Linked DNA regions of Rhodopseudomonas palustris. The protein of the gene in region 1 interacts with the protein of each later gene in a pairwise test. Links are inferred from orthologs where the notes say so. Each region holds a gene or a part of one and is shown on either strand. Other genes may lie near its edges. The genes, in order: HZF03_RS13465 and grpE.

Region 1 (15,582 bases):
ATGCGCCTGCAGTTCGGCGGCGTCGTTGTTGGCGCCGGGCTTCAGCACCACGAACGCCTTCACCGCCTCGCCCCATTTGTCGTCGGGCACGCCGATCACCGCAGCGGACGCAACCGCATGGTGCGCCATCAACGCATCCTCGACCTCGCGCGGATAGATGTTGAATCCGCCGGAGATGATCATGTCCTTGGTGCGGTCGACGATATAGAGATAGCCGTCGGCGTCTTTCACGGCGACGTCGCCGGTGTGCAGCCAACCGCCGCGGAACGCCTCCGCCGTCGCTTCAGGCCGCTTCCAATAGCCGTCCATCACCAGCGTGCCGCGCACGCAGATCTCGCCCGGCTCGCCGGTGCCGACTTCACGCATCTCGGAGTCGAACAGTTTGACGTCGAGCAGCGGGCTCGGCCGACCGCACGAACCGAGACGGCCGGGCTTGGTGTCGTCATGATCGACCTTGCGCATCGTGGTGATGCATTGCGGCGCTTCGGTCTGGCCGTAGAGCTGCACGAACACGTTGCCGAAGATCTTGATGCCTTCGCGCAGGCGATCCGGCGACATCGGCGCGGCGCCGTACACGATCATGTCGAGCGACGACAGATCGTGACGCGCCCTCACCTCCGCAGCATCGATCAGCGCGTAGATCAGCGTCGGCACCAGGAACACCGCGGTGATCTTGTCCTCGGCGATGACGCGGCAATACGACTCGACCTCGAAGCCCTGCACCAGCCGCGTGAAGCCGCCGCGCATCATCACCGGATAGACGGTGACGCCGGCGGCGTGGCTGATCGGCGTCGCGGCGAGATAGCGGATGTCGGCGGGCCAGTCCCAGTCCGAATACAGGATCACCGCCATCGTGGTCAGCGCGCGATGCGGGATCATCACGCCCTTGGAGCGGCCCGTGGTGCCGCCGGTGTAAGCCAGCCACGCGATGTCGGAGGTCGTGCTGTCGTCGACCAGCGGCGCCGGCTGCACCGCCGCGAAGCCTTCGAGCAGATCGCGGGCGCCGTTCACCGCCCCGAACGACAACAGATGTTTCAGGCCGGGCACGCGGGCGCGGATCGCTTCGCCGCGCGCGGCGAACTTGCCGCCTTCGACGATCAGCGCGTCGATCTCGGCATCCTCGATGATGAAGGCGTGGTCGTCTTCGGCCGCCATCGGATGCAGCGGCGTATAGCGCATCCCCATCACGGTGGCGGCGCAGATCGCGGCCCAGGATTCGGCGCGGTTCGACGACAGGATCGACAGCGCGCTGCCCTTGGCGAGGCCGCAGTCGCGAAACAGTGTGATGAAGCGGCCGATCGCCTCGCCGAGTTCGCGATAGCTCCAGCGGATGCTGCCATCGGCGATCGCCGGACGATCGCCGTAACGCGCGATCGCATTGACGATCAGGCTGCCGCCGGTGCCGCCGGAATGAAGCTGGTCCATGGTTTCCCCCTTATGTTTTGGTTGTTGTTGATACGGCGCCGCCTTGCGTGATGCGGCAGCGCTCGCAAGAGCTGCCGCTATGGCGGCCGTTCGCGCGCCGCCATCCAGGCGAGCGCCAGATAGGCGGCGAGCAGTAGCGCTTCGCCGAGCACCACCAGCAGGCTGCCGCCATAGATGGCCGGGAACATCAGTTCGATCACCGCCATCGACACCACGGTCGTCAGCCACACCACGGCGCCCCATGGCGTCGCGAGCCACAGCCCGACGGCGGCGACCAGCTCGATCACCGCGAAATAGATCGTGGCGGTCTGCCAGGCCATAGTCTGGACTTCGAACGCGTCGTCTTCGCCGCCGACGAAGCCGGTGATCTGCGCCCAATGGTAGAGGCCCTTGGCGACCGACAGCACCGCCATCACCCGCAGGAACAGCACCAGGCGCCGCGTCCAGTCGTTCTCATGATTGTCGGGCCGCTCCGGCGAGATCGCCGCGACCGAAATCGCCTGGTCTCTCGGCGGTTGTTCGCGTGGTGGAAGTTCGGACATGCGGCTCGGTTACCGGATCGGTGGTGGTGCGGTGCGGTCTGGCCCGAGTCTTGGCCCGCCGGGCCAGCAAAATCAATCGGCTGTGATCGCCGCGGAACACTCTGATTGCGCCAAATCAACAGTGCGGTGACGCGGGGGTGCCAAAATGCTACTTTCCATGAACACAGCAGAGCCTGCAGGGAGAGTTGGCACCATGGCGATCAAATTCGGCCGTCCCATCGAGATTCGTGACCCCTCGACCCGGCCCGCCGCTCCGCCGCTCGATCTCACCATCCGTCCGCGCCGCAACCGCAAGACTGAGTGGGCTCGCCGTCTGGTGCGCGAGAATGTCCTCACCACCGACGACCTGATCTGGCCGATGTTCGTGGTCGACGGCACCAACCAGCGGGTTCAGGTCGCCTCGATGCCGGGCGTCGAACGACTCAGCGTCGACCAGATCGTTCGCGACGCCGAACGCGCCGCCAAGCTCGACATCCCGTGCATCGCGCTGTTCCCGTTCACCGAGCCGTCGCTGCGCGACGAGCACGGCACCGAAGCCGCCAACCCCGAAAACCTGATCTGCAAGACCGTCCGCGCGATCAAGAAGGAATTCCCGCAGATCGGCGTGCTGTGCGACGTCGCGCTCGACCCCTACACCAGCCACGGCCATGACGGCCTGATCGAGGATGGCCGCATCCTCAACGACGAGACCGTCGCGGTGCTGGTGCAGCAGTCGCTGGTGCAGGCGCAGGCCGGCTGCGACGTGATCGCACCGTCGGACATGATGGATGGCCGCATCGGCGCGATCCGCGAAGCGCTCGATGCCGCCGGCTACCTCGACGTTCAGATCATGGCCTATGCGGCCAAGTATGCGTCCGCCTTCTATGGCCCGTTCCGCGATGCGATCGGCTCGGCCAAGGCGCTCACCGGCGACAAGCGCACCTACCAGATGGATCCGGCCAACACCGACGAGGCGATCCGCGAGGTCGAGCTCGATCTCGCCGAGGGCGCCGACATGGTCATGGTCAAGCCGGGCATGCCGTATCTCGACATCGTCCGCCGCGTGAAGGAGACCTTCGGCGTGCCGACCTTCGCCTATCAGGTGTCGGGCGAGTACGCGATGATCGCCGCGGCAGCCAACAATGGCTGGCTGGACGGCGACCGGGCGATGATGGAGAGCCTGCTCGCCTTCAAGCGCGCCGGCGCCAACGGCGTGCTGACCTACTTCGCCCCGGCGGCGGCCGAAAAGCTGCGGCAGCAGGGCTAAATCTCCCTCCTCGCTTCTTTCAACCCTCCATCGATTCGCCGGTCTCCGGCGGATCAATGGAGGGTTTGTAATGTCGTGCCAGCCTTGCAAGGCGCCGCTGCCGTCGCCATGTCGAACCGGATCGTTCCGGTTCGGGCGGACAACGGAGAGCAGGCTGATGGCTGACTATGGCGGGAGTGGCTGGCGCGGCGGCGAGGTGCGCGAGGCGGCGTTCGATCCCTGGCTCAATCCGGAACTGTTTCAGGGCGTGCTGACCAAGCGCGTCTTCGCGTTCCTGATCGACCTGGTCGTGCTCACCGTCCCGGTGCTGATGGTCACCGTGTTCATCGCAATGTTCGGCCTGGTGACGCTCGGCATCGGCTGGACGCTGTTCTGGCTGGTGTCGCCGCTGTCGGTGATCTGGGCGCTGGTGTATTACGGCGCCTCGCTCGGCGGCCCGCACTCGGCGACGATCGGCATGCGCACCATGGGCCTCGAACTCACGACCTGGACCGGCGAACCCGGCTACTTCGTGCTGGGCGCAACGCATGCCTTCCTGTTCTGGCTGTCGCTGTCGATGCTGACGCCGCTGGTGCTGCTGGTCGGGCTGTTTAACGCCCGCCGCCGGCTGCTCCACGACATCGTGCTCGGAACTGTGATTATCAACAGCACCGTGCCCGCCTCTCAGCCGGCGCGATCCTACTAAGGGCGAAAGCGATTGACCGGAGGCGGACGTAAGGCGATGCTGGTCACGTTGGAGGCCGACGACCCGACGTGACCCAGCACTCGCGCGACACCCCGCAGTTCTATCTGACGGCTCCCTCGCCGTGCCCGTATCTGCCGGGCCGGCACGAGCGCAAGGTGTTCACCCACCTCGTCGGCAACAAGGCCGGCGAGCTCAACGACCTTCTCACCCACGGCGGCTTCCGCCGCAGCCAGTCGATCGCCTACCGCCCGGCCTGCGACCAGTGCCGGGCCTGCGTATCGGTGCGGGTGATCGCCAACGAGTTCAAGCCGTCGCGCAACCAGCGCAAGCTGCTGGCCCGCAATGCCGACATCGTCGGCGAGCAGCGCAATCCGGTACCGACCTCCGAGCAGTATTCGGTGTTCCGCGCCTATCTTGACCAGCGCCATCGCCACGGTGGCATGGCCGACATGACGGTGCTCGACTACGCGATGATGGTCGAGGACAGCCACGTCCAGACCCGGATGATCGAGTACCGCAAGCGCACCCCCGACACCGGCATCACCGGCCGCGGCGGCGAGCTGATCGCGGCGGCGTTGACCGACGTGCTCGGCGACGGTCTGTCGATGGTGTATTCATTCTACGAGCCGAACGAACAGCACCGTTCGCTCGGCACCTTCATGATCCTCGATCACATTGCCCGGGCGCGGCGACTCGGCCTGCCTTACGTCTATCTCGGCTACTGGATCGAAGGCTCGAAGAAGATGGACTACAAAGGCCGCTACCTGCCGCAGCAACGGCTGGCGCCAAGCGGCTGGCTGCGCATCGATGCCTCCGGCGAAATGCAGCCCGAGCCGCAGGATTAGCTGAGGCCTCCCGACACGCTGGCGTCCGCTACATCAGTCGGTTTCTGGTGCACCAAGGCGAGCAAACGGGACGGCAGAAACGGCCGCCCGCATCACGACCTCCGCCCCGCATTCGCGTCGACCTCCGGGGGAATGATCTCGACCGTTGCTGTCATGCCCGCGGCCAGCTCGACGCCGGAAGGCACCCGATCGAGATGAATGCGGACCGGTATGCGCTGGGCAAGACGCACCCAGGAGAACGTCGCCGCCACATTCGGCAGCCCGAAACGACCAGGTGTTTCGTTGCTGTTCTCGATGCCCCGACCGATGCTCTCGACATGGCCAGCCGCCGGCTGATCGAAGCCCATCAGCTTGACCCGCGCCGGAGCTCCTACACGGATTTGCTGCAGTTTCGTCTCTTCGAAATAGCCGGTGATCCAGAAACTCGCCCCGTCCAGGATAGCGACATTTGTCACGCCGGCGGTCGCATAGTCGCCGGGCCGTAGCTTCAAATTGGTGACATACCCGTCGACTGGGGAGCGAATGACGGAACGCGCAAGATTGAGTTTGGCCAGATCGCGCGTCGCCAGCGCCGCCTGATAGGCCGCAGAGGCCATCGCCGCTGCCCCGCTCGATTGCTGGAGCGCTTCCTGTGAGACCACGTCATTCAGTTTGAGTTGCTGCTTCCGCTGAGCAGTGGCTTGCCGTACCAGCATATCCTGATATTTCGCCTCGACGTCAGCCTCCGCCAGCGCCACGGCGAGCCGAAGCCGCTCCGGGTCGATCTCGTAAAGAACGTCGCCACGTTTCACATACTGATTATCGGCGATCGGCACGGTGCGGATCGTTCCGGAGACCTCCGGCGCGATCTGGACCACATCCACACTCACCCTGCCGTCGCGAGTCCAGGGCGTTCGCTCGTAATGGCTCCAAGCCTGCAGGGCGACGAATCCGGAAGCAACGAAGACGCAGAGAGTCAGAGCATAGTGGCCGAGCAACGATAGAAGCGGTTTCACAATGACAGTCCGATCACAGGCAGGTACTGCATGAGCAGTCCGCAAACGATGACAAAAATGGCGATTTCGGCGAGCGGCCGATAGGCGAACAGGCGGGAGACGCCGATCTCGGTGCAGACGCGCATCGTCGCGATCGTGATGATCAACCCGATGAACGCAACCACGACGAGGCCGGGGATTAAGACGCCTCCGATATTCAGATCAGCGATCATGAGGTAGAGCTCCCTTCTCTGCTGCTCCACTCGCGCCGAGGGCGAAGCGCAGGTCGATCAGCAGATCGAATATCCGCAACCGGCTTTTCGGTGAGTAGTACTCCATCATCGCCGTCAGCCGCTCAATGCGCTGATCGAAATCGATGAGGACGGCTGGCGTTGTAGGTCTCCTGCCACGGAAGTGCGCGCCAATCTCGGTAAGAAGACCTTCTATTGCAGCGCGGGCCTCGCCCTTGACCTGCGGGACCATCTTGCGAAGCTGACCCGCGACGTGGCCGATACGAAGAAGGCGGAGCGTATCGTCGACCACGTCTGCATAAGCCTTCCTTGCCGCTCTCAGCCTCGGCAGCAGCAGCGCCGTTCGGTCAATCATCAGACTTGTCCAACGTGCCTCGTTCGGAGCGCCGCCCAGAGCACGGCGGCCGACGTCACGCCGACTGAGGTGAAGCAGCCGATTGATCGAAACGTCGACCGGTACGGTCTGGAATATCGACATGCTGACCGCGGCGAACCCAACGGCCACAAAGAGTGCGATCGCCATATTAAGGGAGGCCGCGAAATCGCCAGTGTAGCTGGTGCCCAGCCCCGAAAGGATTGGAATTGTCAGAGTGATGCCCATCGCCATGAAGGCCGTCGGCGCTCGCGCTTGGAGAGAACCGGCAAATAGGAATGCCGGTGCAAGGACCGCAACGAGCACCGCGAAGTTCGTCACATGGGGAAGGATGACGAAGCTGTAGACGAGGCTGATCAGCACGCCGAAGATCGAGCCGACGATATATTTCACGACAAACGGCACAGGTGTGTCGACGTTTCCGAACAAGGTGCAGCAGACGCCGAGAATGGAGACCGCCGTTCCGCCGTCGGGCCACGCCGACCATATCCAGAAGGCGCAGCCGCCGAGGATGCTGACCATCGCACCGAGCGCTGCGCGCGCCGCCATCCATGGATCACGGTGATAGACGTACCCCTTTGCAAGCTCGGGTCCGTGAAGCGCCGCTGCTTTTCGTACGCGCCCGCTGGCGGTCATGCTCTGGCCGAGTTTGTCGCAGTCGTTCAGCAGGCCAATCATTTCCGCCAGATGGCCGGCCAGGTTGGCACCTACCCTGTCGGCAACCATCGTTGCATTCGGGCCCAAACGTTTCTGAATCGATCGGGCACGCCCGATCAGCCGACCAGCTTCCGCATGCTGATCATCCGGCTGATCGACTGCGATCCAGCTTCCCACATCAGCGATCAATGCGGTCAGTTCGTCGACCGTAGCGACGCGCTCGATGTTGAGAGAACGTACTCGCTCCTCGATTTCGGCCGTGAGTGGAAGAAGCCGAGCGAGCCGGTCATGGATGAGCTGCAGTGTCTCGCGGCGGGGCCTTGCAGATGCGGAATCGTATGGAAGATGTGTCGCCAGCCCCTTCAGCATGAGAAGGTCGACGGCAAGCTGTTCGCGCCGTTGGCAGTTCTCTTTTGACGATCCTGTCAGCGCGACACTCGCAAGCCGGCGAGCGTCCTGCAGCATCGCCGATAGCTTGCCGTTGAACAGGCCCGTCATCGGCTTCGGCCAAACATATCGATGGATCAGAACTGCACAGAGAATGCCGATGCAGATCTCCTGGACGCGCAAGGATGCGGTGTCGAAGACCGCGCCGGGTTCAAGCACGCTCGGAAAGCCGATCAGGCTCGTCGTGTAGCCTGCAAGTACAAACGCATAAGCTCGCGGCGTGCGATCAAGCAGCGATAGAAACAGGCAACGGCCGATCCAGCCGGCGAGGATCATGCAGCACACGATCGGATCGTTGACGAAATTCGGAACGATCGCGACGGTCGCTATTGCGCCCACGAACGTCCCGGCGAAGCGATACACGCCGCGACTGAGTGAGGCTCCCGCCGATGGCTGGGAGACGATATAGACCGTCACGATGGCCCAAAACGGCTTGGGCAATCCGATCCGCAGTGAAACGTAATAGGCGAGCATCGCCGCGGCGAAACTCTTTGCCGAAAACAGGATCGCATCGGCATCTTCCTTCCTGGCGGGGTAACGGAGGAAGTTCGTCAGCGCCTGGCGCGCTGCTGGGCAGGTCCGAGTCACAGGGGGCGTCCAGACGGCATGTTGTTCATGACGCCAGTTGTGACCAATTTGCAGAAGCGAATAAATTCGGTATTACGACAAGAAATCCCTGAAAACGGCCATTCGCATGCCCGTGCAATCTGTCGTTTCCGTTTTTGACCCCGACCTGACGCATCTGCCGGCCGTCGCCCACAGGCTGCATTTCTCGGACCATGAGTCTGAGGTGCCGTTGCACGTGCATCGGAAGGGGCAGCTGATCCTCGCCCTGCACGGAGCCGTCACCTGCACGGCCGGCAATGAGATCTGGATTGTGCCGCCCAACTGCGGGGTATGGATTCCTGGCGGCGTGCCTCACAGCGCGCGTGCCACTGCCAATGCCCAGCTCAACTACCTGTTCGTCGAGCCGGAGGCGGCGAACCTGCCCGGCTCCAGTTGCACGCTGGCGATTTCTCCGCTGATACGAGAAATGGTCGAGCGTCTAGCAGAGGAGCGTGCGGATTATCTCGCAGACAGCCATGCGGCCCGAATTGCGCGGGTGCTGCTGGACGAACTCGCTGACATGCCGCGAGAGCGGTTCAACCTGCCAATTTCCAGCCATCCCAAGATCCGGGCGATCGCCGACGCCCTGACAGCCGAGCCATCCGACCGCAGGACCTTGAGCGATTGGGCAAAGCAAGTCGCGATGAGTGAAAGATCATTGGCGCGGCTGCTGATCCGCGAGACGGGTCTGACGTTCGGACGCTGGCGACAGCAACTCCACCTCGTGGTTGCCCTCCGGGAACTCGCCAGCGGCGAAGCGGTGCAGAATGTTGCGGCCGGACTTGGCTACGAGTCGGTCAACGCCTTCATCACCATGTTCAAGAAGGCGCTTGGAAGCACTCCCGCTCAGTACTTCGCGCAGCGTCACGCCCCCACGAAAGCGGGATCGGATGAGCAGAAGCGTGTTTGAGCAGGCGTTGGTTTTGTTCGACAGGCAGACCCGGCGCTCGGGTTTTCCGCGTCTGTGCACTACCCGCCGGTCGCGTAGTCGAACACCAGTTTGATATTCAGCGCGACGATGATCGCAGCGATCAGCGATGCGATGGCGGTGAGCCAGCGCGGCGCAACGAACTCGCCCATCTTCGCGCGGCTGGCGGTGAACACCACCAGAGGCACCACGGCGAACGGTAGCTGCAGGCTGAGCACCACCTGACTGAGGATCAGGAGCTGCCCGGTGCCCTTTTCGCCGGCGATGATCGTGACTGCGACCGCCGGGACGATCGCGATCAGCCGCGTCACCATCCGCCGCAGCCACGGTTTGATCCTGATCTGGATGAAGCCTTCCATCACGATCTGGCCGGCGAGCGTGGCGGTGATGGTCGAGTTCAGGCCGCAGGCCAGCAGAGCGATGCCGAACAGCGTCGGCGCCAGCGTCGAGCCGAGCAGCGGCGCCAGGAAGGCATGCGCCTGGTCGAGTTCGGCAATATCGGTCTTGCCGGCATGGTGGAAGGTCGCCGCGGCGAGGATCAGGATCGACGCGTTGATGGTCAGCGCGAAGGTGAGTGCGATCGTCGAGTCGAAGGTCGCCAGTTTGATCGCTTCGTGCTTCTCGGCTGGGCTGTGGCCGAAGCCACGCGTCTGCACCAGGCCGGAATGCAGGTAGAGATTGTGCGGCATCACCGTGGCGCCGAGGATACCGAGCGCCAGATACAACATGCCGGGTTCGGTCAGCACCCGCGTGGTCGGCGCAAAGCCGCGGATCACGGCGCCCCAATCCGGATCCGCCATCGCGATCTGAATCGCAAAGCACGCCGCGATCACGCCGAGCAGCGCGACCACGAACGCCTCGATCCAGCGGAAGCCGAACGCCTGCAGCGCCAGCACCAGGAACACGTCGGCCGCGGTGATCAACACGCCGATCTCGAGCGGAATCCCGAACAACAGATTGAGCCCGATCGCGGTGCCGATCACTTCGGCAAGATCGGTGGCAGTGATCGCGATCTCTGCCGACAGCCATAGCGGCCACGACACCCATTTGGGATAGGCGTCGCGGCAGGCTTGGGCGAGGTCCCTGCCCGCACCGACGCCGAGCCGCGTGCACAGCGACTGCAGCACCACGGCCATGATGTTGGAGACCAGCGCGACCGTCAGCAGCGCGTAGCCGTATTTCGAGCCGCCGGCCAGCGAGGTTGCCCAGTTGCCGGGGTCCATGTAGCCGACAGCGACCAGATAGCCAGGGCCGAGGAATGCGATCAGCTTGCGCCAGAACGGCCCCTTGGCCCGGGTCGGGACCGAGCCGAACATCCCGGCGAGCGACGGCTCGCCGCGCGCTAAACGCCACCCCGTGGTCTGCTCCGGTGCCGGCGAGGGATCGGCGGTCATCTGCGGCGATCTTGCATCCATCGCATCACAATGCAGGCTCACAACGCTTCTTGCAAGTCATTTGCAATAGCAAGAAGGTAGCCAAGCACTGGTTGATGACGATTTTTGCGGTCAAGGAGCCTCCGGCGGCCGAGTCGCGGGCCTTGGAATAGCCTGCCACAAAAGACGCCAGTGGTCATTGATCAGGCTTCGACCGTACGGTTTCTCGTGCAGGATCGGTCCTGCCGCGATTTTCCGGCTTGCGTTCGCCCGCAAATCGCGCACAACGCCGCCATGTCAAATCAAGCGCCAGAGCGGATGTCTTTCAGCGGCTTGCTGGGTTGGGCCACCAAGCCTCCGCAAGCCTACCTTGTGTACGCGATCTGCGTCGTGATGGTCGGCGGCGTGTCGTTCTACGTGGGCACGCTGAAGCCGAAGCACACGCCCGGCCTGCCCCCTGCCCCGGCCGCAACGGCGCCGCAGAGCAAGTAACGCCCCTCGCGGGCTCAGTGCAGCCGCAGGTTCGGGACGATCGGCAGGAACGTCAGCAGCAGGAACAGCGGGATCAGCACGAGGCCCGCCCGCAGCGCGTAGCCGAAGAAGCCCGGCATCTTGATCCCGCGCTCGGTGGCGATGGCGTACACCATGAAGTTCGGCGCGTTACCGACATAGGTCAGCGCGCCCATGTAGACCGATCCCATCGAGATCGCCGCGAGCGTGCCGGCGAGCGGCCCCATCAGCTCGGCGGGCCGGCCGCCTGCCAGTTCGAAGAACACCAGATAGGTCGGCGCGTTGTCGAGCACCGCCGACAACAGCCCGGTGAACCAGAAGTACGGCACTTCGCGCGGCGTGCCGTCGCTCGCGGTCACCGCCTCCAGCAGCGGCGCAAACAGCCCGCTCTTCCCGGCGTGCAGCATCGCTAGCACCGGAATGATGGCGACGAAGATCCCGGCGAACAGTTTGGCGACTTCGCGGATCGGCTCCCAGGTGAAGCCGTTGGCGGCGCGGTGCTCGTCGGCGGTCCACCACAGCGACAGCAGCGCCAGCACCACCAGCATCGCGTCGCGCACCAGATTCTGCAGCGCGACCTTGGTGCCGTAAACGTCGAACTCGATGCCGGGGCGCCATTGCGCGCAGGCCAGAATGGTCGCGATGATTCCGGCGATCAGCAGGAAATTGATGCCGCCGCGAAATCCGATCGGTGCTTCTGACGTCTTGGCCGGCGCATCATGCCGCGCGTACCAGCGGTCGAGCAGATAGAACACCACGAGCAGCACGCCGGCCACGATCAGCGTCTGCTGCCACAGGTGCTGCACCGGCCAGAAGAAATCGACGCCGCGCAGGAAGCCGACGAACAGCGGCGGATCGCCAAGCGGCGACAGTGCGCCGCCGATGTTGGCGACCAGGATGATGAAGAACACCACGACATGGACGTTGTGCTGCCGCCCGGCATTGGCGCGGATCAGCGGCCGGATCAGCACCATCGCGGCGCCGGTGGTGCCGATCAGGCTGGCGCAGGCGGTGCCGACCGCGAGCATGCCGGTGTTGATCAATGGCGTAGCTCGGATCGTACCGGTGACCAGAATGCCGCCTGAGACCGTGAACAGTGCGAACAGCAACACGATGAAGCTGAGATATTCGGCGAGCAGCGCATGGATCAGCGACGCCAGCGCGGTGTCCCAGCCGTACACGATCGCAATCGGCGCCAGCGCCAGCACGCCCCAGCCGGCGGCGATCTTGCCGTAATGCGCGTGCCAGATTTTCGGCGCCAGCAGCGGTCCGAGCGCGATCGACAGGAGGATGCCGGCGAACGGCACGCCCCACGCCCAGCCGAGCGCCGCGCCATCGAGGTCGGCCGCCTGCGCCGGCCCCGGAAGCGCAGCGAAGACGAGCAGCGGAATTAGCAGGCGAAATCGGCGGGAATAGCGTTCGATCATCGCATCCACTTCAAGGCAATTCGGGAGCGAGACGCAAAGCCAAACGAACGGCCCGCCTGCGACATAGCGCGCAGGCGGGCGAGCATCATGCGATGCTACGTCCGAACTTGTTCGACTTCGGGAAGCCCTTCGGCGGCAGCCGGCCGGCGTCGGCGCGATTGCCGCGCCATTCGGCGAGTTCCTTCATGGTCGCGCTGAACTCGCGGCCGGCAGAGTCGCGCCAGCCGAGGCCCTGCTTCGACGAGAAGGTGGCGATATCGGACAGGCCGCCATCCTTGTACTTCTGCAGCCGCACGCCGCGGCCGCGGGTCATCTCCGGGACCTGATCGAGCGGGAAGATCACCATCTTGCGGTTGTCGCCGATCACGGCGACGCTGTCGTCGCCCTCGCTGACAACCGTGAGCGCGCGCGCCTCGTTGGGGACGTCGACGTTGAGGATCTGCTTGCCCTTGCGGGTCGAGCCGACGCACTCGTCCTCGTTGACCACGAAGCCCTGCCCGTCATGGCTGGCGATCAGGAATTTGCGGCCGCCGGTGTGGACGAACACGGTGACGATCGCGGCGTCCTGCTCCATGTCGATGAACATGCGGATCGGCTCGCCATGGCCGCGGCCGCCGGGCAGCTTGGCGACATCCAGCGCGTAGAACCGGCCGTTGGTGGCGAGCAGCAGCAGCTTCGACGTCGTCTCGGCGAAGAACGACTGGCCGAGCTTGTCGTCCTGCTTGAAGTTGAGCCCCGACAGATCCTCGACATGGCCCTTCAGCGTGCGCACCCAGCCCTTGTCGGAGATCACCACAGTGACGGGCTCGCGCTCGACGAAGGCTTCTTCGATCGCGGCGAGATCGTGCTCCGGCGCGTCGGCGAACTGGGTGCGGCGCTTGCCGAGCGGCGTCTTCGGCCCGAACATCTCGCGGACCTTGCGGACCTGTTCGCCGACCTTGGCCCACTGCTCGGTCTCGGATTTCAGGACCGCGTTGATGCCCTTCAGCTCGGCGCGGAGGTTCTTGTCCTCGGTGCGGATCTCGAATTCCTCGAGCTTGCGCAAAGAGCGCAGCCGCATGTTGAGGATGGCTTCGGCCTGGATCTCGGTGAGATTGAAGGCCTTCATCAGCACCGGCTTGGGCTCGTCCTCGGTGCGGATGATCTTGATCACCTTGTCGATGTTCAAGTACGCGATCAGATAGCCGCCGAGCACTTCGAGCCGATGCTCGATCTGGCCCTTGCGATATTCGGAGCGGCGCAGCAGCACGTCGCGCAGGTGATCGAGCCATTCGCGCAGGCATTCGGCGAGGCCGAGCACCTTCGGAATCCGGCCCTTCACCAGCACGTTGAGATTGAGCGGGATCCGGCTCTCCAGCTCGGTCAGCCGGAACAGTGACTCCATCATCAACGTCGGATCGACGCTGCGCGACTTCGGCTCGATGACGATGCGGACGTCCTCGGCGGATTCGTCGCGGATGTCGCCGACCAGCGGCAGCTTCTTCTCGTTGAGCAGCTCGGCGATCTTCTCGATCAGCCGCGACTTCTGCACCAGCCACGGGATCTGCGTGACCACCACCGTCCAGGTGCCGCGCGCGCCCTCTTCCTGCTCCCACTTGGCGCGGGTGCGGAACGCGCCGCGGCCGGTGGTGTAGGCCTCCGCGATGCTTTCCTTGGAGTCGATGATGATGCCACCGGTCGGGAAGTCCGGCCCCTTGACGAAGCGCAGCAGCGCCTTCGACTTGGCGTCGGGCTTCTCGATCAGATGCAGCGCGGCGTCGCACAGCTCGGCGGCGTTGTGCGGCGGGATCGCGGTGGCCATGCCGACGGCGATGCCCTGCGCGCCGTTGGCGAGCAGGTTCGGAAAGCCGCCGGGCAGCACGACCGGCTCTTTCGACTGACCGTCGTAGTTGGCGCGGAACGCGACGCCGTCCTCGTCGATGCCATCCAGCAGCAGCCGCGCGACGTCGGTCATGCGCGCTTCGGTGTAGCGGTAGGCTGCCGGGTTATCGCCGTCGATGTTGCCGAAATTGCCCTGGCCGTCGACCAGCGGATAGCGCGACGAGAAGTCCTGCGCCAGACGCACCAGCGCATCGTAGATCGACTGGTCGCCGTGCGGATGGAACGAACCCATCACGTCGCCGACGATCTTGGCGGACTTCTTGAACGGCGTGCCGGGGTCGAGCCGCAGCAATCGCATCCCGTACAGGATGCGGCGATGCACCGGCTTGAGGCCGTCGCGCGCGTCCGGCAGCGCCCGGTGCATGATGGTCGACAGCGCGTAAGCGAGATAGCGCTCTTCCAGCGCTTCGCGAAGCTGGACCTCGTGGATCTCGGCCGGCTCCGGCGGAATCAATCTTTTTCCCATGGCGTCGGGTTATCCCCTGACCGGAAGCGGAGCAAGCGCCAGCGGGCTTTCCGGCCTTGCGGAATCGCCTGGAACCTGGGGCTCGCCGTCCCGCGCCGCCGAGTCGAACCGGGCCCGGGCGCGTTCGATTTCGGGAAAGTGCTGCTCGGCCCAGGCGACCAACGCCGTCAGCGGTGCGAGCACGGACTCGCCGGACGCCGACAGGCGGTATTCGACGCTGGGCGGTTTGGTCGGAAACACCTGCCGCGCGACCAGCCCGTCGCGCTCCAGGTCACGCAGCGTCTGCGTCAGCATCCGCTTCGAAATGTCTGGAACATCCCGCAGCAGCGCGTTGAATCTCATTGGCTTTTCAGCCAACGCGATCAACAGCAGCGTGCTCCATTTGCTGCCGAGATGGTCGAGCACGTTGCGTACTGGGCAGCGGGTGGCGTCGAAGCCCTGCTCCCGCCAGGCGGCGTAGCGGTCGGTCAACGTCGCGCGATGCTCCGCGACCGACAGGTTCTCTCCAGGTGACCTTGTCACGGAAAACTGCCTCCTTACGGGCCGGACAGAAGGTCTCCAATATAGACCTACCCTCAAATCATGACCACCCAGGAGCTTTCCGATGTCCGCCTCGCGTTTCCTCATCACCGGTGCCAGCGGCCAGCTCGGCCGCCTCGTTGTCGACGGCTTGCTCAAGTCGCTGCCGCCCGCGCAGATCGGCGTGCTGGTCCGCAGCGAGAAAGTCGCCGCCGAGTTTGCCGCCAAAGGCCTTCACGTCCATATCGGCGACTACAGCAATCCCGAGACGCTCGGGCCCGCGTTCGCAGGCGTGGAGCGTGCCCTTCTGATCTCGTCCAGCGAGATCGGCCAGCGCGCCGTCCAGCACCGCAACGCCATCGAAGCTGCGCGCGCGGCCGGGGTATCGCTGCTCGCCTACACCAGCCTGCTGCACGCCGACATCTCG
Region 2 (14,352 bases), 2.6 Mb from region 1 along the record:
GGTTCCTGAGACGCAGTCAGCAGGCGCAGGCGGCCCCTCATTCGCCGCAGCCGCATCGTTTGCACCGCCAGCGCCAAGCAGGCCAGCGCGAACAGGAAACTGGCGCCAACGGCGAAGGCGTGCGGATCGTAGCCGGAGGTCTCCGGGTTGCTGCCGAGCAGCAGCCCATAAGCACCGCCGAACCCGGCGGAAAACGCCATCACGGCGCGGCCCGCCATCGTGATGCGCGGATGCCGGCGCGCCAACAGACGCAGCCTCGACCTGATCCGCAGCTTGCCCGCCATCGCCCTTCCCACAGTTGCCGCTATCGGCAACGCAGAACATGGCGTTTGGGGTGCTGCAGACAGGTTGAAACCTTGGCGGGAAGGCCTCAGCGCTGCGAATAGGGTTGAGGGCGCGTTAACAGCGGCTCAAGCCGCGCGGCGCTGATCGTCGGCCAGCGCGCGATACGACAATGCTTCGGCCAGATGGACGCGGCCGATGCGGTCGCAGCCGTCGAGGTCGGCCAGCGTGCGGGCAACCCGCAGCACGCGATGATAACCGCGCGCCGACAGCCGCATGGTCTCGGCGGCGTCGTGCAGCAGTTTCAGCCCGGCCGAATCCGGCTGCGCCGTGGTCTCCAGCACCGCCGCCGGCGCTTCCGCGTTGGTACGGATCTGCGGCAGCCCGATCGACGCGTAGCGTGTCCACTGTACGTCGCGCGCCGCAGCGACGCGCGCTGCGACTTCGGCCGAGCCTTCGGCTGGCGGCGGCAGGATCAGGTCGGCGGCGCTGACCGCCGGCACTTCGATGCGCAGATCGATGCGGTCCATCAGAGGACCGGAGATGCGGGATTGATAGTCCGACGTGCAGCGATCGACCCGGCCGCGCTTGCAGGCAAATCCCGGTTCGAATGCGTGGCCGCAGCGGCATGGATTCATCGCCGCCACCAGCATCACCCGCGCCGGATAGGTGACGCGGTGATTGGCGCGCGACACGGCGACTTCGCCGGTTTCCAGCGGTGCGCGCAGCGAATCCAGTACGCGCGGATCGAACTCCGGCAGCTCGTCGAGAAACAGCACGCCCTGATGCGCCAGCGAAATCTCCCCGGGCCGCGCCTTGATGCCGCCGCCGGTCAGCGCCGCCATGCTGGCGGAGTGGTGCGGCGCGCGGAACGGCCGGCGCGCCGTCAGCGCGCCATCGCGGATTTCGCCGGCGACCGAGGCGATCATCGACACTTCCAACAGCTCGGCCGGTGACAATGGCGGCAGGATCGAGGGCAGCCGCGCCGCCAGCATCGACTTGCCGGCACCCGGCGCTCCGATCATCAAGAGGTGATGCCCGCCGGCGGCGGCGATTTCGAGCGCGCGCTTGGCGCTCTCTTGGCCCTTGATGTCGCGCAGGTCGAGCATTGAGGCTTCGGCTTCCCGGACCCGCGGCTGCGGCCGCCCAAGCAATTGCGAGCCTTTGAAGTGATTGGCGATCTGGATCAGCGAGCTGGCCGCAATGATCTGGATGTCGGGGCTCGCCCAGGCTGCTTCGGAGCCGCAGGCCGCCGGGCAGATCAGGCCGTGCTCGCGCGCATTGGCGGCGATCGCGGCTGGCAAGACGCCGGCCACCGGCGCGATCGAGCCGTCGAGCCCGAGCTCGCCGAGGACCGTGAAGCCTTCGAGCGCGTCGGCTGGGATGGCACCGATCGCCGCCATCAGGCCGAGCGCGATCGGCAGGTCGTAATGGCTGCCTTCCTTGGGCAGATCGGCGGGAGCGAGATTGACAGTGATCCGCCGTGCCGGCAGCGCCAGGCCCGATGCGATCAGCGCCGATCGAACCCGTTCGCGCGCTTCCGACACAGCCTTGTCGGCCAACCCGACCATCGCGAAGGCCGGGAGTCCGGGCGACACCTGGACCTGGACATCGACGCTGCGCGCCTCGATGCCTTCGAACGCCACGGTGGATACGTGCTGGACCATAACGCCCTCTCCGCAGAGCAACGAGGCTAACCGCGGCGCAGTCCCTGCGCAAGAACATTAAGTGAACAAACCGGCGGGCATTCGCCCGCCGGTGCCGGGTCAGGCACTGTTTTTGGTGCGGCTCTCCAGCGCGATTTCCGTCAGGTCGACCTCCAGCCGCGCCATCATCAGCAGTTGGACTGCCGACGAGATGCCGAGCTCTTCGGCCTGCTCGATGGCGCGGTTGATGGTCGAGGCCAGCGCGTCGATGCAGACCGCGTGCTGTTTCAACGGCGGGTTCAGCGTGATCGGCCGAGCGCCGCGGGGCTTGGACGAGGCATTCATGAAATCACCTGGAATTCCGGAAGCGAATGACGGCGGATGGCTTCGAGCCCGCGCCATTCCAGCTTGGGTCCGGGTACCGAGCGGCGATTGCAGATGCCGACCCAGGCGTCGTCGTCGACGTCGACGATCACTGCGGTGGTCGAGAAGCCGTTGATGTCCTGAGGCAGGCCGAGCGGCTTAGCCTTCCAGCCCTGGTCCACCAGCCGCGGCAGCCACCAGGTCTCCAGCACGATGGTGAAGGCCGACAGACCGATCGACAGGCCGTACTCCATCGCGGCCGCCTGGATCACCGCTTCGGCGCGCGGGCCGCCATGCTCGCCGCGCTTGCGCGGTACCACGAAGATCCGCGACAGCTCGTAGGCATCCGGCCGCCGCACCGGGCCGGCCAGCGCAAGCTGCGGGAAGACGTCGCTGAGGAGCGTCGGTGACGTGGTCGGCACCATCCGCATGCCGGCGACGATGTCGTCATTGTCGACGCCGAGCAGATACACGGCGTCTTCGGTGTCGAACTGATCGATCTCGCGGCCATCCGGCCGATCGAGCTCCTTCCAGCCGCGCTCGACGACGTAGATCTGGTGACGGATGCGGAAGTACTTTTCGAGCAGACCGGCATAGAGCGCGCGGTTCTCTCGACGGATGACATGAACCTGCATGATGAAATTCCCCTCCTGCAGTGGGTCTGCAGGCGGGAACAGTGCAGGTGCGAACGGGAACCTAACTACTGTCCGATCGGACAGGTCACAAACGGATCAATCCGAGCGTCAATGCCTTGGCAACCGCCGCGGTGCGGTTGGCGGCGTCGAGCTTACGGGCGGCTTCGATCAGATGGAATTTCACGGTGCGCTCGGTGATGCAGAGGATCACCGAGATCTCCCAGGCGGTCTTGCCCTGCGCTGCCCATTGCAGGATCTCGCACTCGCGCGGCGTGAGCCGGTTGCGCCGGATCGGCTTTGGCCGGCTGAGCGCCCGCAGGCGACTATGCGCGTAGATGCTGACGAGCTGCATCGCGCCGCGCGCGGCCGGGCTGAGGTCCGGATCCTTGCCGGCCATGCTGATCGCGGCGCTACCGTCGTCGTAGTGCAGCGGAATGCAGTAGCCTTCGACCAGTCCAAATTCGGCCGCCCGGGTCATGACCCGGTGGGCGGCCGGATCACGGTCGCGGTCGTAGGGAGCATCGGACCATACGAAAGGATGAACCGTGGTAGCGCCGTGGCGCGGCACCGGATCGACCGCACTGAAGTTTTCGCTGACATACAGATCGAACCAGTCGCGCGGCCAGCCATTGGCCAGCGTCAGCTCCGGTAGTCCGGCATTGCGCGACGGCAGGCCGGCCATGATGTAGGCGGTAAATCCGCAGCTCGCGATCAGCGATTCGAACCGGCTGATCAGCGCCGGCGCCTCGAGCCGTTCGACGGAATCGACGAATTCCAGCGCACGCCGTCCCCAAAGCTGATCTTCGCCGACGATCATACCGCCGCAACCTCCGATCCGACTATCGGGGACCGCGGGGCTCTCTGTGCCAGCCGCCGCCCGATCGACCCATCAATAGCTTACCACCGGCGCTTCCACCACGCGCCCGATGTCTCGGCAGCGTTGCGGCTGTCCGCATAGTGGACGCGTCAGATACTTGTGCGGCCACCTTTGTCGGCTGGCAAGGGGGAGCGTTCGCGGCGAGGTGTCCCAAATGGTGATCGCCGCCGGCTTCGTCACGCCCGTTTCGCCTCGATCACGTCCCAGATCTTGGCTGCGATGTCGGGGCCGCCGAGCCGCGCCACGGCCCGGATGCCGGTCGGTGAGGTCACGTTGATCTCGGTGAGATAGCCGTCGATCACGTCGATACCGACGAACAACAGCCCGCGTTCACGCAGCTTTGGACCGAGCGTCGCGCAGATCTCGCGTTCGCGCGGCGACAATTCGGTCGCGGCTGCGGCGCCGCCGCGGACCATGTTGGAGCGCAGATCGTCTTCGGCCGGGACGCGATTGACCGCGCCGGCAAATTCGCCGTCGACCAGGATGATGCGTTTGTCGCCGTGCTTCACCTCGGGAAGGAAGCGCTGGATCACCCAGGGCTCGCGGAACGTGACCGCGAACATGTCGTACAGCGAGCCGAAATTGATGTCCTGCGGCAGCACCCGAAACACCGCGGCGCCGCCATGGCCGTGCAGCGGTTTCATCACCACGGCGCCGTGCTCGGCCCGGAACGCGTTGATCTCGTCCTTGTCGCGGCTGATCAGCGTCGGTGGCATCAGCTCGGCGAAATCCATCACGAACAATTTCTCCGGCGCATTGCGCACGCTGGCCGGATTGTTGACCACCAGCGTCGACGGATGAATCCGCTCGAGCAGATGCGTCGAGGTGATGTAGGCGAGATCGAACGGCGGATCCTGCCGCAGCAGCACCACGTCGTAACTACGCATATCGACGCGGGCCGGTTCGCCCAGCGTGAAGTGATCGCCTTCCTGGTCGCGCACTTTCAGGCTCTGCACCGAGGCCACGACGTCATTGCCGCGCAGCGACAGCTTGTCGGGCGTGAAGTACGAGATCGCGTGGCCGCGAGCTTGCGCTTCGAGCAGCAGCGCGAACGTCGAATCGCCGCGGATGTTGATCCGCGCGATGGGGTCCATCTGGACGGCGACCTTCAATGTCATGTCGTGTGTTCCGGAGTTGGCAGAGCGGCGGTGACGATGCGGGGTGGCGGCGGCTTGGTCAAGCAGCCGCGCTCATGGCGTGGCGTCGAACGCGCCGGGCAGATGCCGGGGCGCTGTGTTGGGAGCAATCAGGATGGCGTCGAAACGCAGCTCGCTCATCGCGTGCTCTGGATGTCGGCTCAGCCAGGCTTCGGCGGCCGCAACGATGCGGCTCTGCTGCCGCGGCGTCACCGCGTAGGCGGCATCGTCGACATTGCCGCGTGCCTTCACCTCGACGAACGCCACCAGCGCGTCGCGCTGCGCCACCAGATCGATCTCGCCGCAGCGGGTTTTGAAGCGCCGCGCCAGGATCCGGTAACCTTGTCGTTCGAGATAATCGGCGGCGCTGGCTTCGGCCGACAGGCCGGTGCGGAACGCGGCGATGCGCGCCAGCACGGAGGGTTGCGACCGATCAGTCTTCGCCATCGTCGGCCTCGCGCTGCCGCGACAGCTCCAACGCGCGCGCGTAGATATCGCGCTTGTGCCGGCCGGAGAGTTCGACCGCCTGTGCGACCGCGTCCTTGACGCTGTGGCGGGTCAGGGCTTCGCTCAGCCAGCGGTCGAGGTCGTCGTCGCTCATCACCCGTGAGGCGGGATCGGGCGGCGCGATCACCACGACGAATTCCCCGCGCGTCTCCATCGTGTCGGCCTTCGCGGCAAGCTCGCCGAGCGTAGCGCGTCGCACCTCCTGATGCAGCTTGGTCAGTTCGCGGCAGATAGCGGCCTCGCGCGTCCCACCGAGCAGGTCGGCAAGATCATGTACCGAGTTCTGAATCCGGCTGCCCGCTTCGAACAGCACCAGCGTCGCGTCGATCGCCGCCAGCTCACCGAGCCGCGTGCGGCGGGCTCCCTGTTTCGAAGGCAGGAAGCCGTCGAAGAAGAAACGGTCGGTCGGCAACCCGGCGAGCGACAGTGCAACCAACACGGCTGACGCGCCCGGAAGTCCGATCACTTGATGTCCGGCAGCGTACACCTCGCGCACCAACTTATAGCCGGGATCGGAGATCAGCGGCGTACCGGCATCGGAGACAAGCGCGACGGACTGACCCTGCGCCAGCATCTCCAGAAGCTTCGGCCGCGCCTGAGCGGCATTGTGCTCGTGGTACGGCTTCAGCCGTGCCGAGATGCCATATCGTTCGAGCAAGCGGTGCGTAATTCGTGTATCTTCGCAAGCGATCAGGTCGGCACCGGCGAGCGTTTCCAGCGCACGTAGCGTGATGTCGCCGAGATGACCGATCGGGGTGGCGACGAGATGCAGTCCCGGTGCGATGCGTGGGGCGACCAGACGTTGGCCGGCGACCAGAAACGTTCGTGCGTTCGGTTCCGCCGCTGCGGGCGGCGGTGCTGAAATTTCTGGTTTGACGCGCATCGTCACTAACTTGATCGGCCTGGACGGCAGGATGGCAGAGGAAAGGTTGAAAACGACGGCACGGTGATTTGTCCGGCGCTCGTAATGAGCATAAACCTTTTGGCCCGGTTATTCATTGGCCGACATTGTGATGAAATCTTCCGTCAAAGGCCGAAAGGCCGACCGTACGGAGGACGACACGGGATCCGGCAGCCCGCCGGACCGCTGCAAGAGATGGCATGGCAAGCTTGCACGATCCACACACGAAACCGTTGCGAACCACCCGCCGTACCGCGCTGGGGCTGCTCCTCGGAGCGCCACTGCTGAGCGCCTGCTCGGGCGTCCAGCAAAGCCTGAGCGATCAGTTCGGCCAGCAACAGCCCGCTGCCGGTCCGGCGCAGCAGCCGGCTGCGGTCGGCAATGGCCGGGTCAAGGTCGGGCTGGTGCTGCCGCTCTCGGCGCCGGGCAACGCCGGGCTCGCCGCGCAGTCGATGAAGAACGCCGCCGAAATGGCGCTGGCTGAATTCCGCAATCCGGACGTTCAGCTCCTGATCAAGGACGACGCCGGCAATCCGACGGGGGCGCAGACCGCGACCCAGCAGGCGCTGGACGAAGGCGCCGAGATCATTCTCGGGCCGCTGTTCGCTCAATCGGTGCCGGCTGCGGCACAGGCGGCCCGCGCCCGCGGCGTGTCGGTGATCGCGTTCTCGACCGACTCCAGCGTCGCCGGCCGCGGCGTGTTTCTGCTGAGTTTCCTGCCGGAGTCCGACGTCAACCGCATCATCGGCTATGCCGGCAGCATCGGAAAGCGATCCTACGCGGCGCTGCTCCCCGAGAATGCCTACGGTGCGGTGGTCGAAGCCGCGTTCAAGCAGATCACCAGCCAGAAGGGTGGCCGTATCGTCGCATTCGAAAAATACGGCGCCGACCGTGCCGGTCCGGCGCGGACCATTGCGGCCTCTCTTGCGAGTGCCGATGCGTTGTTGCTCGCCGATGATGGTGATGCGCTGGCCGCGGTGGCGGACGCGCTCGGTGCCGCCGGCGCGGATCTGAAGCGGGTGCAGCTGCTCGGCACCGGCCTGTGGGACAATCCGCGGGTGTTCGCCACCCAGGCCCTGCAGGGCGGGTTGTTTGCGGCGCCTGACCCGTCCGGCTTCCGCGCATTCGCGGGCCGGTACCGCGCCCGCTATGGGCAGGACCCGGTCCGCACCGCGACGCTCGCTTATGACGGTGTCGCGCTGGTGGCAGCGCTGGCCCGCACCCAGGGCCCGCAGCGGTTCTCGGCCGAAACGCTGACCAATCCGTCCGGTTTTGCCGGCATCGACGGGCTGTTCCGGTTCAGGGCCGATGGCACCAACGAACGCGGCCTTGCGGTGATGAAGGTCGCCAGCGGTGGCGCGCAGGCCGTCGCGGGCCCGCCGAAGAGCTTCGGCGCCTGACAATCACATGCGCCTCAGGGCTTCTGCTCCACCCAGCCCAGCAGGGCGTCGAGCGCGGGGCAAAGCGACTGCCCCCAATCGGTGAGGTGATATTCCACTCTCGGCGGCACTTCCGGATGCACCGTTCGCGCCACGATGCCGTCGGCCTCCAGTTGTCGCAGTTGCTGAGCCAGCATCTTCTGCGACACGTCGGGGATCGAGCGCTCCAGTTCGGAGAACCGCAGGACGCGGCCGCCGAACAGATGAAACAGGATCAGGATTTTCCAGCGCCCCTCGAGCAGCCGGAAGCCGGCCGCGATTCCCTGCGCGGCGGTCAGCGGCGTGTGGGCTGGGTTACTTCGAGGTAAGTCACCGACCTTTTCGTGCGTTCTTGTCATGGCTGCAGCCTATTGCCAGCTCTGTCACGTCGCAATCCTGCGGCGCTTTCGAGAGTTGAGCGAGGTCCCATGACGGTTTTCCTTCCCGCACCAATAGAAGCCTATTTCGTCGCCTCCAATGCACGGGCGGTGCAGGATGTTGCAGCGGCCTTCGCCGCCGACGCCGAGGTCCGTGACGAGGGCAAGATCCATCGTGGGCGCGCAGCGATCGCGGCATGGAAGCGCGCGGCACTCGACAAGTATCAGATGCAGATGGAGCCGTTGACGATCGAACGGGCCGCACAGACCGCGATCGTCACAGCCCGCGTCGCGGGCGACTTTCCGGGCAGTCCCGTGCGATTGACTTATCGGTTCGGTCTCGGCGAGGACGGCATCACATCGCTCGAGATCGGCGCATAGTCGGCTATGCCGCCAGATCGGCCACCACGGCGTCGAGCACCGGGAAGCCCTCTTGCGTCACGCGCAAGCGGCCGTCGGCATCGACCGCGATCGCGCCCTCTTCGCGCAGCAGCGCGATTCGCGACGGATCGAGCGGGCGGCCGGACAGCAACTGATAGCGCTGCGGATCAATGCCTTCGGCAAGCCGCAGCCCCATCAGCAGGAATTCGTCGGCGCGCTCCTCGCTGGTGAGGTGTTCGTCGGCGATCAGGCCGTGACCGGTGGCTTCCACCCGCATTAGCCAGCTCTCGGGGCGCTTCTCGGTGGCGGTGGCGTAGCGCGCATTGCCGATGTCGAGGCGGCCGTGCGCGCCGGGGCCGATCCCGGCATATTCGTGGCCGCGCCAATAGATCAGATTGTGCCGGCATTCCGCGCCCGGGCGGGCGTGGTTGGAAATCTCATAGGCCGGGAGTCCGAGTTCGGCGCAGACCGATTGCGTGACATCGTACAGCGCCCGTGCCTCGGCCTCGTCCGGCGTCGGCAGCTTGCCGGCCTTGTGCAAGGAATAGAACGGCGTGTCGGGCTCGATGGTGAGCTGATACAGCGACAGATGCTCTGCGGCCTCGCCGATCGCGTAGCGCAGCTCGGCTTCCCACATCGCCGCGGTCTGTCCGGGCCGCGCATAAATCAGGTCGAACGAGTAGCGGTCGAACGCCGACTTGGCGATCGCCACCGCGTTCAAGGCTTCTTCGGCCGAGTGCAGTCGCCCAAGCGCCTTCAGCGAGGCGTCGTCCAGCGCCTGCACGCCGAGTGACACGCGGTTGACGCCCGCAGCCCGATAGCCGCGAAACCGCGTGGCCTCGACGCTGGTTGGGTTGGCCTCGAGCGTCACTTCGGCCCCGGGTTCGACCTGCCAATGCCGGGCGATGGCATCGAGGATCGCCGCCACGGTCGAAGGCTGCATCAGAGATGGGGTGCCGCCGCCAAGAAAGATCGAGCTCACTTGGCGCGGCCCGATTCGCTCTGCGGTGGTGGCGATCTCACGCGCGAAGGCGCGGGCGAAGCGCTCCTCGTCGATCGCGGCGTGGCGGACATGGCTGTTGAAGTCGCAATACGGGCACTTCGACAGGCAGAACGGCCAGTGCACGTAGACGCCGAAAGCTGGGTCGGAGCTAGCCTGCAAGGCAGATCTCCGCCAGTTTGACGAACGCCTTGGCGCGATGCGACAGGCCGAGGCCGAGCGGCGGCAGGCCGTGCTTCTCGATGCTGGTCATCTCGCCGAAGGTGCGGCTGTGGCCCTCGGGCAGGAACACCGGGTCATAACCGAAGCCGGCGGTGCCGCGCGGCGGCCACACCAAGGTGCCGTCGGCGCGGGCTTCGACTTCTTCGATGTGCCCGTCCGGCCAGGCGACGCACAGTGCCGAGACGAAATGCGCGGTGCGTCGCTCCGGCGCGGTCGCGCCGCGCTCCTGCAGCAGTCGCTCGATCCGCGCCATCGCGCCAGCAAAATCCTTCGCATCCCCGGCCCAGCGGGCCGAATAGATCCCGGGAGCGCCGTCGAGTGCGTCGACCGCAAGGCCGGAATCATCAGCAAACGCAGGTAGTTGCGCGGCCTTGGCGGCGGCCTCGGCCTTGATCCGGGCATTCGCTTGGAAGCTGTCGCCGGTCTCGTCCGGTTCGGCAAGGCCGAGCTCGCCGGCGGAGATCGCCTCGATGCCGTAAGGAGCCAGCAGCTCGCGCATCTCGGCCAGCTTGCCGGGATTGTGGGTGGCGATCACGAGCTTGCCGGTGATTCGACGATGCATGGCGATGTCAGCCTAGCTCAGCTCGCGTTGCAAAGAAGTGGCAGGAATGACTCACCCAACCGCCATTTTCTGCAGGTCCACCAGCCGGGCGACGCCCTTCTGCGCCAGCGCCATCAGCTGGAGGAACTCGTCCTGCGAGAACGGAGTGCGTTCCGCGGTGCCCTGCACTTCGACCAGACGGCCGTCGCCGGTCATCACGAAGTTGGCGTCGGTCTCGGCCTCGGAATCCTCGGCGTAGTCGAGATCGAGCACCGGCGTACCGTTGTAGATCCCGCAGGAGATCGCCGCGACGTTGTCGCGAAGCACCTGGCCCTTGATCATGTTGCGGGCCTTCATCCAGTTCAGGCAGTCCGCAAGCGCGACCCAGGCGCCGGTAATCGAGGCGGTCCGGGTGCCGCCGTCGGCCTGCAGCACGTCGCAGTCCACCGTGATCTGGCGCTCGCCGAGCGCCTCGAGATCGACGATGGTGCGCAGCGAGCGGCCGATGAGGCGCTGAATCTCGACGGTGCGGCCGTTCTGCTTGCCGGCGGAGGCTTCGCGGCGGGTGCGCTCAAGGGTGGCGCGCGGCAGCATGCCGTATTCGGCCGTCACCCAGCCGCGGCCCTGGCCCTTCAGCCACGGCGGCAGCCGTTCTTCCAGGGTGGCGGTCACCAGCACGTGGGTGTCGCCGAACTTCACCAGGCAGGAGCCCTCGGCATATTTGACCACGCCGCGTTCCAGCGACACGGCGCGCAATTCGTCGGGCGCACGGCGGCTCGGCCGCATGGGGGACCTCCATCTATTGCGGGGGGAAAATCAACGTTGCGGTGCTTTTAGGGGGCCGCAGCCGCAGCGGCAAGGGTTGCGGCCGTCAACCCTACGCTCCCCGCTTGTAACTGAGCCCAAGCGACGACAGATTAGACGGATCACGGAGGAGAATTTGGCTCAGCACGACCCGATCGGCCTGATCGCGCCCAATGCCGGCCTTGCCCAGCTCAACGAGCGTTCGCGGGAGATTTTTCGTCAGATCGTCGAAAGCTACCTTGCGACCGGTGAGCCGGTGGGCTCCCGCAACATTTCTCGTTTGATTTCCGTCCCGCTGTCGCCGGCCTCGGTGCGCAACGTGATGGCCGACCTCGAACAGCTCGGCCTGATCTATGCCCCGCACACCTCGGCCGGGCGGCTGCCGACCGAACTCGGCCTGCGGTTCTTCGTCGACGCGCTGATGCAGATCGGCGACCTGACCGAGCCGGAGCGGCAGTCGATCCAGGCGCAGCTTTCGTCAGTAGGACGTGCCCATACGGTCGAAGCCGCGCTCGGCGAGGCGCTGACGCGGCTGTCGGGGCTGACACGCGCCGCCGCGGTGGTGCTGACCGCGAAGGCCAATGTCCGGCTCAAGCACATCGAATTCGTCCGGCTGGAGCCGGAGCGTGCGCTGGTGATCCTGGTGGCCGAAGACGGCCAGGTCGAGAACCGCGTGCTGACGCTGCCGCCGGGTGTGCCGTCCTCGGCTCTGATCGAAGCGGCCAATTATCTCAACGCCCGGATTCGCGGCCGGACGCTGGCTGAAGCCCGGCTCGAGCTCGAATCGCTGATGGTTCAGAACAAGGCGGAACTCGATCAGCTGACCCAGAAGGTGATCGCGGCGGGAATCGCCAGCTGGTCCGGCGGCGACGGCGAGGACCGCCAGTTGATCGTGCGCGGCCACGCCAATCTGCTCGAAGACCTGCATGCGCTCGACGACCTGGAGCGAGTGCGGTTGCTGTTCGACGATCTCGAGACCAAGCGCGGGGTGATCGATCTGCTCGGCCGCGCCGAGAGCGCCGACGGCGTGCGGATCTTCATCGGTTCGGAAAACAAGCTGTTCTCGCTGTCGGGCTCGTCGACCATTATCGCGCCCTACAGCGACGGCGCCGGCCACATCGTCGGCGTGCTCGGCGTGATCGGGCCGACCCGGCTGAACTATGCGCGGGTGATCCCGATGGTCGATTACACCGCGCGGATCGTCAGCCGGATGCTCGGCGGCTGATTTCCGAAACTTGATTTTCGCGCCGCAAACCACGATATCCCGGCCAGCTCTCCCGTAACGATCCAGACGATTTTTCAAGAAGGTAGCGTGATGACCGAGACTGATGGACAGAAGGACAACAACCAGGACACGGCGCAGGCCGCCGCCGATCCGGTCGTTTCCAAGCCGTACATCATGCCGGACGACCCGGAAGAAGGATCGAACGAGGCACTGGTGCGCGAGGCTGCGGACGCGCGCGACAAGATGCTGCGTACGCTCGCCGAAATGGAGAACCTGCGGAAGCGGACCCAGAAGGAAGTCGCCGACGCGCGCACCTATGGGGTGACCTCGTTCGCGCGCGACGTGCTCGATATCGCCGACAATCTGCAGCGCGCGCTCGATGCGGTGCCGGCTGACGCCCGCGCCAATGCCGAGCCGGGCCTGAAGGCGTTGATCGAGGGCGTCGAGCTGACCGAGCGCTCGCTGCTCAACGCGCTCGAAAAGAACGGCGTCAAGAAGTTCGATCCGAAGGGCCAGAAGTTCGATCCGAACTTCCAGCAGGCGATGTACGAAGTGCCGGATCCGTCGGTGCCGGCAGGCACCGTCGTGCAGGTGGTTCAGGCCGGCTTCACGATCGGCGACCGCGTGCTGCGTCCGGCGCTGGTCGGTGTCGCCAAGGGCGGCGCCAAGGCTGCGCCGAGCGATGGCGGCGGCGAGACCGGCAACCTCAACTGACGCGAGCTGCGGCTTCGGCGCGAGCCGGAGCCGCGTCGCTGATCAGCCTCAGCAAGTTGAGAAAAACGACGCGCCGCTCGCGCGTCGTTTGTGTTTGATCAGCGTGGCTGCAGACCGTCGCGGACTTTGCGGAAGCGCGGAAACGCCGTTTCCCATTGGTCTTTCGGTGATGAGCCGATCACCCGCATCGCCACATTGGCGCTGCCGAAGCGCAGCCACTGCACCACCGTCACCGGCGTATTGTTCTTGCCGCTGACACCCGTGACCCGGGTCTCGAATCCCGGCGCGCCGTCGATCCGCATCGGCTCCGACATCGTGATCTTGCTCTCTCGCACACCCGGGATCGCCTCGGCCGCCTGCTGGGCGAAGCGGGCGCGATCGTCGGTCTTCTCCGGCACCGAGCCGATCAGCCCCAGCACCATGAACGGGCCGGTCTCGACCGCCTCTTCGTTGCCGTCGGTCAGCAATAGCGCGGCGCCGGGCGCCAGCGTCCGCACCGTCTTGAAGTCGCCGAGCTCGCGGATCTTGAACGGCATCTGTGCGACCTGCTCGTCGACCGGCACCTGCTGCCGCACCGACACCGACGACAGCATCTTCTTGATTGCTTCGTCCGAGTAGGTCTTTGCCTCGGTTGCTGGCACCTGCACGGCGACGTAGCCGGAAAACAGCTTGCTGCCGGGCACGATCAGCGAGTAGCGGCGGACCTTGTCGGGACCCACCACAGCGTCTTCGGCGGTGAAATAGCCGTTGCCGGCAGCGGTCTCGATCTTCTCCGGCTTGACGTTGCCGAGCGAACCTTCGGGAGCTGCCTTGAACGCCGCGTCGATCTGATCGAACGCGGGCCCCGGCAGCTCGGACACCAGCACTTTGACGCCCTGGTCGCCGGACTCAAAGCCCAGGAAGGCGGTGGACTGGTTCAGCCCCGGCATCGGCACGATGCCGACCCGAATGCCGCGTGGGTAAACCGCGTCGGCGGCGACCGCGTTGGTCGCGGTGGCCGACAGCAGGGCAATCGCAAACAAGCGCGCTATCTGTCTCATGGCGAGTTGTCCTGGGGCTGCATTGAGGCCGTTGTTTGGTCGGGTTCGACCGGGTTTGGTGCTGCAAATCGGACGGCCGGCGACCGCGATGATGCGCTGCGTGCGCCGGCCCGGCAAGCCGCGCCGCAGCGCGCTGCGCAGGCGGTTCGTAACGATTCGTAAAGCCCATGTTTTCGTGATCGAAACGCCGCCACGGTCCTTGCGGACCCGACCCCCCCTCCTATATCAGGCTCACCGCCGCCAAATCGCGAGCAAGTGAATTTTCTTAGGGGGTTTGGACCGG

Evidence for each region.
Region 2: the proteins of HZF03_RS13465 (region 1) and grpE interact in binary tests that used the Escherichia coli proteins (3 or more experiments, as listed by UniProt). The link is inferred for Rhodopseudomonas palustris from one-to-one orthologs.

Annotation. Positions count from the first base shown.
Region 1 is NZ_CP058907.1:2,952,903-2,968,484, reverse strand. What follows is about bases 8,208-11,022. They hold HZF03_RS13465 (Nramp family divalent metal transporter), read right to left. Parts: upstream 10,395-11,022; coding sequence 9,021-10,394; downstream 8,208-9,020. Other genes in these bases: HZF03_RS13455 (sodium:proton antiporter), read right to left, coding at 10,859-11,022; HZF03_RS13460 (hypothetical protein), read left to right, coding at 10,671-10,844; HZF03_RS13470 (AraC family transcriptional regulator), read left to right, coding at 8,208-8,961. Outside these bases: HZF03_RS13510 (AMP-binding protein), read right to left, coding at 1-1,425; HZF03_RS13505 (DUF6163 family protein), read right to left, coding at 1,503-1,967; hemB (porphobilinogen synthase), read left to right, coding at 2,161-3,213; HZF03_RS13495 (RDD family protein), read left to right, coding at 3,371-3,898; HZF03_RS13490 (arginyltransferase), read left to right, coding at 3,967-4,743; HZF03_RS13485 (efflux RND transporter periplasmic adaptor subunit), read right to left, coding at 4,836-5,738; HZF03_RS13480 (DUF1656 domain-containing protein), read right to left, coding at 5,735-5,950; HZF03_RS13475 (FUSC family protein), read right to left, coding at 5,940-8,033; more of HZF03_RS13470, read left to right, coding at 8,140-8,207; more of HZF03_RS13455, read right to left, coding at 11,023-12,289; parC (DNA topoisomerase IV subunit A), read right to left, coding at 12,375-14,636; HZF03_RS13445 (winged helix-turn-helix transcriptional regulator), read right to left, coding at 14,646-15,158; HZF03_RS13440 (SDR family oxidoreductase), read left to right, coding at 15,241-15,582. UniProt on the Escherichia coli protein: H(+)-stimulated, divalent metal cation uptake system. Involved in manganese and iron uptake. Can also transport cadmium, cobalt, zinc and to a lesser extent nickel and copper. Involved in response to reactive oxygen.
Region 2 is NZ_CP058907.1:342,577-356,928, forward strand. Bases 11,371-14,217 are described here. They hold grpE (nucleotide exchange factor GrpE), read left to right. Parts: upstream 11,371-12,405; coding sequence 12,406-13,029; downstream 13,030-14,217. Other genes in these bases: hrcA (heat-inducible transcriptional repressor HrcA), read left to right, coding at 11,371-12,315; HZF03_RS01690 (hypothetical protein), read right to left, coding at 13,128-14,069. Also shown: HZF03_RS01610 (ATP-binding protein), read right to left, coding at 1-284; HZF03_RS01615 (YifB family Mg chelatase-like AAA ATPase), read right to left, coding at 411-1,949; HZF03_RS01620 (hypothetical protein), read right to left, coding at 2,049-2,273; rpaI (4-coumaroyl-homoserine lactone synthase), read right to left, coding at 2,270-2,926; HTH-type quorum sensing-dependent transcriptional regulator RpaR, read right to left, coding at 3,012-3,743; gshB (glutathione synthase), read right to left, coding at 3,980-4,921; HZF03_RS01640 (YraN family protein), read right to left, coding at 4,994-5,386; rsmI (16S rRNA (cytidine(1402)-2'-O)-methyltransferase), read right to left, coding at 5,373-6,329; HZF03_RS01650 (penicillin-binding protein activator), read left to right, coding at 6,548-7,747; HZF03_RS01655 (winged helix-turn-helix transcriptional regulator), read right to left, coding at 7,762-8,124; HZF03_RS01660 (nuclear transport factor 2 family protein), read left to right, coding at 8,194-8,523; radical SAM family heme chaperone HemW, read right to left, coding at 8,528-9,685; rdgB (RdgB/HAM1 family non-canonical purine NTP pyrophosphatase), read right to left, coding at 9,675-10,307; rph (ribonuclease PH), read right to left, coding at 10,359-11,072; more of hrcA, read left to right, coding at 11,227-11,370. UniProt on the Escherichia coli protein: Participates actively in the response to hyperosmotic and heat shock by preventing the aggregation of stress-denatured proteins, in association with DnaK and GrpE. It is the nucleotide exchange factor for DnaK and may function as a thermosensor.